3 regions of the Agrobacterium vacciniicorymbosi genome follow, and region 1 is predicted to be linked to each of the others. Evidence: riboswitches for the same ligand, from Rfam matches in the RefSeq annotation. Region 1 holds a riboswitch; each other region holds the start of a gene.

Region 1 (3,274 bases):
CGCCGGTATCGATCAGAAGGCCCTTGTCGAACAGGCGATCCAAAAACGTAGTTTGCATGTCCATGGTTTTATCCTGAAAGGCCAGAGTTATATCGAAAGACTTGTGTCCTGCTTCTGCACGAGCAGGAGATTGGCGGAGTTGCTGAGAATTCTGTCGTTGGAGATCATCAGCTGCGCCGAATGCGCATCGCGCAGATGCCGTCCGAGGCTGTAGGGCGTACCGTTTTTGTAGCCCATGATGCCGCAGATCAGCATGGCGTGATTGATGATTTCCAGAATGGTTTCCGACGAACAAATCTTGACGTTGTTCATGGCGATGGCAAAGCCCATGGACATCAGCTTGTCGGGATCGGACTTGGTGTCCTCATAGGCCTTCAGACCGGCAATGACGTTGGATTTGACGATCTGGAGCTTGTTGGACACTTCCGCCAGACGGATGGCACCGGGAGGGGGCACGCCGGGGGATTTGCGCGCCGCTGCGCGCACGAAAGCCTGCGCCCGTAAAACGGCGTCGGCTGCAATGCCGTACCAGACGCCGCTCCACAAAAGATGCGAGGTCGCCAGCATGGATTGCGCCGCGATTTCCGCAAAAGGCTTGGGAAAGATTTGTTCAGACGGCGCTTTGCCCTTGAACAGGAAACCGTCGGAGCAGGTGCCACGCATGCCCAGCGTGTTCCAGACATGGGTCTTCTCAAGGCTGTACTGGTCTTTCAGAAACACCGTCATCACCTGATCGGCAGGCGCTGCATCGGCATGCGCGCGAGAGGTGATGAGAATGGCATCCGCTTCGCTGCCGTAAGAAATGACGGTCGCGTCCTTTTCCAGCGTGCAGCTTTCGCCATCCACATGGATGGCGCAAATCGAGTTGCGCAGGTTTCCGCCAATGCCGCCTTCAGTCGTGGCCGAGCCGATCAGCAATTGTTCGGCAGCCAGACGCCGCATGAAACTTGTGTGCCACGCGCTTTCCTCGCCATGTTCCACAAGGCTTGAGGCCTTGATCTGGTGCATGGCAAAGATCATCGCGGTTGCGGAGCAGGACTGGCCGAGAATGCAGCATATATCGGCGATCTGCCTGAGATCGGCGCTTTCGCCGCCCAGATGAACGGGAATCTGAATGCCGAGCAGGCGCTCAGCCCGAAGGGCGTCCACCGCCTCTTTCGGAAAACGTGCTGCTGCGTCCACATCGTCCGCATGCTGCGCGGCGATGGAGGCGACACGCGTTGCGCGTGCAGCCAGCGTCGAATCCGGTGGGGCGACGGACACGTTCATTATGCCGCCTCTTTGCCGTCGAGAATGGCTTTTACCGTGTCTTCGATGGCCTTGATGCTGGCGAAAGACTTGCGGTTGAGCATGCTGTCGGGAAATTCGATATCGAAAGCATCTTCAATGCCCAGCATCAATTGTACTGATGCGAAAGAAGAAAGTCCGGCTGCATAAAGATCATCTTCGTCAGCAATTGTATCGACAGGCACAGGGAGCTGGCCGAATTTCGACAGTATTTCACGAATTGTTGAATTCATTCTCAATAGTCTCCCTCAGATAGAGCGTCATCATAACGCATTCTTGGAGTTAATCGCGAAAAAATAAAATTCCAATAAATGGCGAGGTTAATTTGTGGTGACTTTCCGCCCTTAGGAAACATACCGCAGATGCCAACTTGACAAAACTCCATGTCAGGTTTTTGATTGAGGCATTCACCAGGGGGGTCCCGGCAAGGGGCTGAGATACTGCTAGAGCGCGCAGTGACCCGTTGAACCTGATCCAGTTCATACTGGCGTAGGGACGGTGCAAACGCGGGAACAGCAGTTCGGCCTTGCCGAATCAATCGCTATTGGTCCCGTGGTTTTTCGTCTTCATGCTCGAACTGGGTCTCCACTGTTTTTGCTTTGGAGCCTCACGATGAACATTGCCGCTAAAAATCTCTCCCCTGTCGTTACCACAGGTCCGCTGCCCGCTTCGACCAAGGTCTACAAGCCGGGCATCATCCACCCTCACATCCGCGTCCCCATGCGCGAAATCGCCGTGCATCCCACGGCGGGCGAACCGCCGGTTACGGTATATGATTCCTCCGGTCCCTATACCGACCCTTCCCATGCGGTCAGCATCGAAGGCGGACTTCCGCGTTTGCGTCACGACTGGGTTGTCGCGCGGGGCGATGTGGAGGCTTACGATGGCCGCCATGTCAAACCGGAGGATAATGGTTTTGCGACGGGCGAGCGCCTGACGCCGGAATTTCCGCTGCGCCACCAGCCGCTGAAAGCGAAGGATGGCAAGGCGGTAACGCAGCTTGCCTATGCCCGCGCCGGTATCATCACGCCGGAAATGGAGTTCATCGCCATCCGCGAAAACCTTGGCCGTGAAGCTGCCAAGGAAAAGCTGGTGCTGGATGGCGAAAGTTTTGGCGCGAATATTCCAGATTTCGTCACGGCTGAATTTGTGCGCCAGGAGGTTGCTGCGGGCAGGGCGATCATCCCAGCCAACATCAACCACCCCGAGGCAGAGCCGATGATCATCGGTCGCAATTTCCTCGTCAAGATCAACGCCAATATTGGCAACTCGGCGGTGACCTCCTCCATGGCGGATGAGGTCGACAAGATGGTCTGGGCTATCCGTTGGGGTGGCGATACGGTCATGGACCTGTCCACCGGTCGCAACATTCACAATATCCGCGAATGGATCATCCGCAATTCGCCGGTGCCGATCGGAACCGTGCCGCTTTATCAGGCGCTGGAAAAGGTCAATGGCATTGCCGAAGACCTGACCTGGGAGGTGTTTCGCGATACATTGATCGAGCAGGCCGAACAGGGCGTCGATTACTTCACCATCCATGCCGGCGTCCGGCTGCATTACATTCCCCTCACCGTCAATCGCGTCACCGGCATCGTCTCGCGTGGCGGCTCGATCATGGCCAAGTGGTGCCTGCATCACCACAAGGAATCCTTTCTCTACGAGCATTTCGAGGAGATTTGCGACATCTGCCGCGCTTACGATGTGTCCTTCTCGCTGGGCGATGGTCTTCGCCCTGGCTCGATTGCCGATGCCAATGATGCGGCGCAATTTGCCGAGTTGGAAACGCTGGGTGAGCTAACGCAGATTGCCTGGGCCAAAGATTGTCAGGTCATGATCGAAGGCCCTGGCCATGTGCCGATGCACAAGATCAAGGAAAACATGGACAAGCAGCTGAAGGTTTGCGGCGAAGCGCCCTTCTATACGCTTGGGCCGCTGACAACGGATATCGCGCCGGGCTACGACCACATCACGTCAGGCATTGGTG
Region 2 (3,274 bases), 110 kb from region 1:
CATGCGCCAATATTCCCCCGGTACCCGCTCCAGCCCGGCCAGAAAAAATCGCACGGCCAGCGGCAGATTGAAGAAGACATGGGCAATCAGAATGCCCGACAGCCCGTAGATGCTGAAAGGCTGCTCTGCCCCCGCCGATAAAAGAAGCATATTGAAAATGCCCTGCCTGCCCCAGATCGCAATCAGCCCCAGCGCACCGACAATGACAGGCAATCCCATCGGCACCGCCATCAGACGGATGATCCAGATGCGGCCCGGAAAATCTCTCTGCCGGGCAAGCGCAAGCGCCACCGGTAATCCCAGCACAATGGAAAAGACCGTGGAAAGTGTCGCCTGCCACAGGGTAAAGCGCAGAATTCTCACCGTATAGGCATCGAACAGGGCTGCGGAAGCAGCACCCGTATCGAAAGACAGCAGCGCCGCGACAGCAAGGCCCATGAACAGAAGAACAGCGGCAAAGGCCACCGCTCCGCTGTAGATAAACCTGCGACTATCGCGACGCTCGATCATGATCGTTGGCGACCGGGCTTACTTCACGCTCATGGCGGCAAGCCATTCATCAATCCAGGCCTTGCGGTTCTTCGCCACCTCTTCCGGCGACATCAGATACGTCTTGGTGGGCTGTACCAGCTTGGAAAACGCATCCGGCAAGGGTGCAGACGTCGCGGCAACAGGCATCATCCAGTTGTTCTCAGGGATGGCATCCTGAAAACCGGATGTGAGAACGAAGGCGAGAAACTGTTTTGCCAGCGCCTGTTGCGGCGCATTCTTCAAAATGCCCGCCACTTCGATCTGGATATAATGCCCCTCTTCGAAGGCGGCCGCCTGATAACGCTCGCTGTGTTCCGCAACCATGTGATAGGCGGGCGAGGTCGTATAGGACAGCACCATCGGCACCTCACCCTTGGTGAAGAGACCATAGGATTCCGACCAGCCGGGGGTGACGGTCAGAACACGGTTCTTAAGCTTCGCCCAGGCCTCCGGTGCCTTGTCGCCATAGATGGATTTGACCCAGAGCAACAGGCCGAGACCCGGCGTGGAAGTGCGCGGATCCTGAATGGCGATTTTCTGCGATGGATCGCCTTCGACCAGTTCCTTCATGCTCTTGGGCGGATTTTTCATCGTCTGCGTATCGTAGACCACGGCGAAGTGGCCGTAATCGTAAGGCACGAACACATCGTCCTGAAAGCCGCCCGGCACCTTTGCCGCAGATGCATCGACGCTCGAAGCCTCGAACAATCCGGTCTGCTTGGCTTCGGCAATCAGGTTGGTGTCGAGACCGACGACGACATCGGCCTTGGAGCCGGGGCCTTCCAGTTTCAGCCTGTTCAGCAGCGCCACACCATCGGCCACGCCGACGAAATTGACCGTGCAGTTGCAGGTCTCTTCAAAAGCGGCCTTGACCTTCGGGCCCGGTCCCCATTCGGAAACGAAGCTCTCATAGGTGTAGACGGTGAGCGTCTTCTTCTCCTGCGCCATGGCAAGGCCAGGCAGCATGAGAGACGAGAGCACGAGCGAATGAAGGAAAATACAACGATACATCAACAGCACCTCCTCGAAATGACAACGGGAATAGGGCGCCATGGATGGAAGCCGTCTAATCCCTCCGCCGGTGTTAACCGGATCAGGTTCTTCGGGTTGGCAGAGCCTCTCAGCCTTGTCCAGTAAAGGACAAAGCACCCCGTTAGATCAAGGCAAGATGTAATCGCAGCGCTAACGCTTTGCAAGCCGGCTTTCTATCAGGCCCGGTGTCAGCTTTGACCGCTCATATGCACCAGTTCCCAGACATGGCCGTCCGGGTCCTGAAAGCTGCCCGCATACATGAAGCCATGGTCCTGCACCGGCTTCCACTCTGCCCCGCCGGATGACAATGCGGTGGCAATCATCTGGTCGATCTCCTCACGGCTCGAAGCCGAAAGGCAGGTCAGCACTTCCTTGGTGCGGCTGGCATCGGCAATCTCGCCATTGATGAAATCGCGGAAGCGCTCTTCCTGAAGCAGCATGACGAAAATATTCTTCTCGACGATCATGCACAGCGTGCGCTCGTCCGAATATTCCGGATTGAAGCTGAAACCCAGCGCGGTGAAAAAGGCCTTAGAGGTCTCGATATTCTTGACCGGCAGGTTGACGAAGATCATACGCATGTCTGGCTCCTCCATAAGACAACAGGAAAGCCCAAATAGGCTTTCCTGTCAAAGACGGATGACACGCACAAAATCCGACACGTCGAATTGCTTTTTAGCTCTCCAGCTCTTCGCGCAGCATTTCCAGCTCCAGCCACTCTTCTTCCATGGTCTCTAGCTTCTGCCGCAGCTTCGACATTTCCTCAGCAAGTTTGTTGAAGGCCGTCGGGTCTTTGGCGAAGAGATTGGGATCGGCCATGCGCTCTTCGCGCTTGGCGATCTCTTCCTGCGCCTTTTCCATTTCCTTGGGCAGATTCTCCAAAGCAAATTTCTGCTTGAAGGAGAGTTTGCCCTTCGCCTTCGAAGGCTCGGCAGCGGAACTGGACGCAGCGGAGGCCTTGGCCTTTTCCTGCTTATCCGCCTTCTTCTTTTCGTCCGAGGCGCCCTTGCGCTGCGCCATCATATCCGAATAACCGCCCGCATATTCGATCCAGCGACCATCCGGCGCATCCGGGTTTGCGGGCGCAATGGTCGAGGTTACCGTGCGGTCGAGGAAGTCACGGTCATGGCTGACGAGGATGACGGTGCCGGAAAAACCGGCGACGATTTCCTGCAACAGATCCAGCGTCTCGATGTCGAGATCGTTGGTCGGTTCGTCAAGGATCAGAAGATTGGTCGGCCGCGCCAGAATGCGCGCCAGCATCAGACGCGCGCGTTCGCCGCCCGAGAGATTGCGAATGGGCGTGCGGGCCTGCTCGGGCTGAAACAGGAAATCCTTCATATAGCCGGTGACGTGCTTCAACTCGCCATTGACCAGCAGGTTTTCGCCACGACCATCGGTCAGATAATGCGCCAGCGTATCGTTGGGGTTCAAATCCTCACGCTTCTGGTCGAGTGTGGCGATTTCCAGATTGGTGCCGAGTTTGACCCAGCCGCTATCCGGCTCCAGCTGACCCGTCAGCATCTTCAAAAGCGTCGTCTTGCCCGCACCGTTGGGGCCAACGAAACCAATGCAATCGCCGCGATGCACGCGAAGCGAAAACGGCGCGACGATCGTGCGCTCACCGTAGGACTTGGTTATCGTATCGGCTTCGATCACCAGCTTGCCGGATTCGCGGCCTTCCGCAGCCGTCGCCTGCACGGAACCCGTT
Region 3 (3,274 bases), on a different contig from region 1:
TCAGCACCCGCGTCGATTACGGGGCCGACCTTCTCCAGCGTAATACCAGCGATAGCGCCGACGGGCATCTCCGGGCAAGCATTGCGAAGATAGGTGCGAAGGTCGCGAAGCCCCTCCAATCCCACCGGCGCGTTCGGATTGACCTTTGAAACCGTCTCGAAAACTCCACCAATGCATGCATAGTCCGCAGATGCTTGGGCAACACGCTCTGCATCGCCCATGTTCTTGACAGTCAGGCCGATGATGGCATCCGGCCCCAGCAGTCGTCTTGCTGTTTCCGCATCCATATCGTCGGCACCCAGATGCACACCATCCGCGCCGGACGCCAGCGCCACATCCACGCGGTCGTTGATGACGAGAGGAACGCCGGTTGCCTTCAGCGCATCCACCATCAGGCGCGCTTGCTCGATCATATGTCGGGTCGAGGCGTGCTTATCGCGATACTGGATGATCGTTGCGCCGTGCCGTGCAGCGACGGCAGCCAGTTCTGGCAACGGCGCGATATCGTCAAGCGAGGCATCTACCAAGGCATTCAGTCTGTAATCAATTTTCATCGTGCTCGATCCTCGCAAGGGAAAGAATGTCGTTGGCATCGATAGCGTCCAGCGCATCCAGAAAGGCCGCTTCGAAAGTGCCGGGGCCGCGGGCGTGTTTTGCTGCAAGTTCTGCCGATACACCCGTCACCGTCAGCGCTGCCGTTGCCGCCAGCATTGGGTCCGGTTCGACCGCCATGAAAGCGGCGATCACTCCGCCGGAAAGGCAGCCGGTGCCGGTAACTTTCGCCATCCATGTATGACCGTTGAGAATCTTTGCGTTTCTGGCCGCATCGCGAAACACATCCTGCGGGCCGGTCTGGATGCGCAATGCTTTGCCGACATCGCCGATGACCGCCATCTCTGCCGCATTGCCGCGCACGATGGTCGGGTGGAGGGTGATGAGTTCATGGGCGAAATCCAGCCGAGACGGCGAGTAATCGCAATGCACGGGATCAACGATCCAGGGTTTGCCCTTGGCATTCGCCACCTCCACTGCCATGCGAATGACTTTGCGCCGCGTAGCATCCAGCGTGCCGAGATTAATGGTGAGAGCATCGACCTTGGAAACGAAGCTTTCGATTTCCTCTTCGGACGACGTCATGGACGGAATGCCGCCCACGGTGGTTATGCCATCGGCGGTAAATTTCTGAACGACGGTGTTCATCAGGCAATGCACCCGGGGCCGTCGTTGCCGCACCCGCGCCAGCAGCTCTGCCGCACTCTGTGCCGTTGGAAAACTCGCCATAGGTCTCTGCGCTCCAGATAATATCAGGGAGACCCGAGTCGAGCGGAGAAGAGAAAAGCTTGGCCAATGGCGACTGTTCCGTTCCTACGCCGGCATGACCCGGATCAGGTTCAAGGGTCCGGCTCAGCGCCATCTCAGCATCGTCAGATGCTCCCCTCGGAATGTCTGGAAATTGTCGTCTTTTGTGCCTGCTGTCAATGGCAGGTAAAGGCGGAGCTGCACGGCCCCGCCTTTTGTGTCGAGTGATCAGGCGATCTGGACGACCACTTTTTCACGCGCGGATTTCAGCGCCGCATCGGCGAGTTTCAGCGCGATCAGGCCGTCCTGTGCGGAAGGCGAGGCTGCGGCGTTGTTTTCGATGGAATCGATGAAGGCTGCAATTTCTGCGGCATAGGCGGCGGTGTAACGCGTCATGAAGAAATCATGCAGCGGTGGGCGCGTGTAGCCGTCCTTGGTTGCGACTTCGATGGAGACAGGGCGCTGATTTTCTGCGGCAACAGAGCCTAGCGAGCCGTGGACTTCAATGCGCTGATCGTAGCCGTAGGTGGCGCGGCGCGAGTTGGAAATGATCGCCTGGCGACCGCTGGCGGTGGTCAAAATGATGCTGGCGCTGTCGTAGTCGCCCAGTTCCCCGATTTTCGGATCGACCAGAACGGAGCCGGTGGCGAAAACGCTGACGATCTCTTCACCCAGCAGAAAACGGGCGATGTCGAAATCATGGATGGTCATGTCGCGGAAGATGCCGCCGGAGACCTTGATATATTCCGGTGGTGGTGCGCCGGGATCACGGCTGGTGATGGTCACCATCTCGACCTTGCCGATTTGGCCGTCATCGATGGCCTTGCGCACGGCCCGGAAATGCGGGTCGAAACGGCGGTTGAAGCCGAGCATGATTTTGGCGCCGGTTTCCTTGACCACATCGATGCAAGCCTGCGCGCGGGCAACATCGAGATCGATCGGCTTTTCGCAGAAAATCGCCTTGCCGGCACGGGCAAATTGCTCGATCAGATCGGCATGCGTATTGGTCGGCGTGCAGATGATGACCGCGTCGATATCGGGGTTGGCCAAAACCGCATCGATGGTGCTGATCTCGCAGCCGGTCTCATCCGCGATGGCCTGTGCTGCCTCCTGAAAGGCATCGACCACGGCCACCAGTTTCGCGCGCTTGTCGGAAGCAATCGCTTTTGCGTGCACTTTTCCGATGCGACCCGCACCCAGCAAAGCCAATCTCGTAACCATCGTTTCCTCCCGATCTGGTTAACTGGAGCTGTCTGTCGTTATGGCTTCGTTTGGAACGCCAATGCGAACAATCAGCCCATTTGGAATATATGTTCCATCTTGCTAGAGCGCCGTTTCATGCATGTCAAGCGGCGAGCAGTGCGTCCAATCTCAGACTATGCTGGCCAGATTGGTGTGTTTGCGAAAGCCGGGAAGGGCCTGCGCACGCTCCTCCAGCGAATGAATGAAATTTTGGATTGTGGCGGGCAGTGGTTGCCCCAGTGCTGTGACGACACCCCAGTAGAAGGGAATATGAAAGCCGAGCGGCAGAACGGCGACACCGTCTATCGGCAGGCCGCTGATCGTTACCGATTCCACGATGGCGACGCCCAGCCCCGCCCGCGCCAGAGACAGCGAAACATAGGTCGCATTGCTATCGACCACATCCTTCAAGGCGATATTCTGTTTCTGGAATGCCTGTTCTATTCGCATTCTAAGCCGGTAGGGATTGGCAGAGGCGATGATGCGGCGTTCTGCAAGATACTGCGCGGAGACGATGGTTTTCTGGGCCAGCTCATCACTGGCTGCGACGATGGCGACACAGGGGACTTCGCCGATCCAGTGAACGTCCAGACCGGGATTATCAAGCGGCAGGCTGGCAATGCCGATGTCGGCTGTGCGGGCGACGACAGCCTGCACGACATTTTCCGATGCCGTGCTTTGCAGATGCACATGTTTTGGAAACTGCTCTTCGGGAATATCTTTCAGGGCCAGC

The links. Region 1 has a riboswitch for thiamine pyrophosphate ahead of thiC (phosphomethylpyrimidine synthase ThiC). Riboswitches for the same ligand answer to the same signal wherever they lie in the genome.
Region 2: it holds a riboswitch for thiamine pyrophosphate, as region 1 does, so the genes downstream of both, thiB (thiamine ABC transporter substrate binding subunit) here and thiC (phosphomethylpyrimidine synthase ThiC) in region 1, are expected to answer to the same signal.
Region 3: it holds a riboswitch for thiamine pyrophosphate, as region 1 does, so the genes downstream of both, ABUK73_RS06770 (hydroxyethylthiazole kinase) here and thiC (phosphomethylpyrimidine synthase ThiC) in region 1, are expected to answer to the same signal.

Annotation. Positions count from the first base shown of each region.
Region 1 covers NZ_JBETMF010000014.1:21,979-25,252, reverse strand. The annotation lists gene ABUK73_RS19650 (amino acid--[acyl-carrier-protein] ligase) at 1-64, opposite strand, end outside; gene ABUK73_RS19645 (acyl-CoA dehydrogenase family protein) at 88-1,269, opposite strand; gene ABUK73_RS19640 (acyl carrier protein) at 1,269-1,520, opposite strand; TPP riboswitch at 1,690-1,801, shown strand; gene thiC (phosphomethylpyrimidine synthase ThiC) at 1,900-3,274, shown strand, end outside.
Region 2 covers NZ_JBETMF010000014.1:132,451-135,724, forward strand. The annotation lists gene thiP (thiamine/thiamine pyrophosphate ABC transporter permease ThiP) at 1-510, opposite strand, end outside; gene thiB (thiamine ABC transporter substrate binding subunit) at 529-1,542, opposite strand; TPP riboswitch at 1,585-1,694, opposite strand; gene ABUK73_RS20135 (VOC family protein) at 1,752-2,144, opposite strand; gene ABUK73_RS20140 (ABC-F family ATP-binding cassette domain-containing protein) at 2,239-3,274, opposite strand, start outside.
Region 3 covers NZ_JBETMF010000003.1:177,739-181,012, reverse strand. The annotation lists gene thiE (thiamine phosphate synthase) at 1-554, opposite strand, end outside; gene ABUK73_RS06770 (hydroxyethylthiazole kinase) at 544-1,281, opposite strand; TPP riboswitch at 1,346-1,448, opposite strand; gene iolG (inositol 2-dehydrogenase) at 1,528-2,520, opposite strand; gene ABUK73_RS06760 (LysR family transcriptional regulator) at 2,671-3,274, opposite strand, start outside.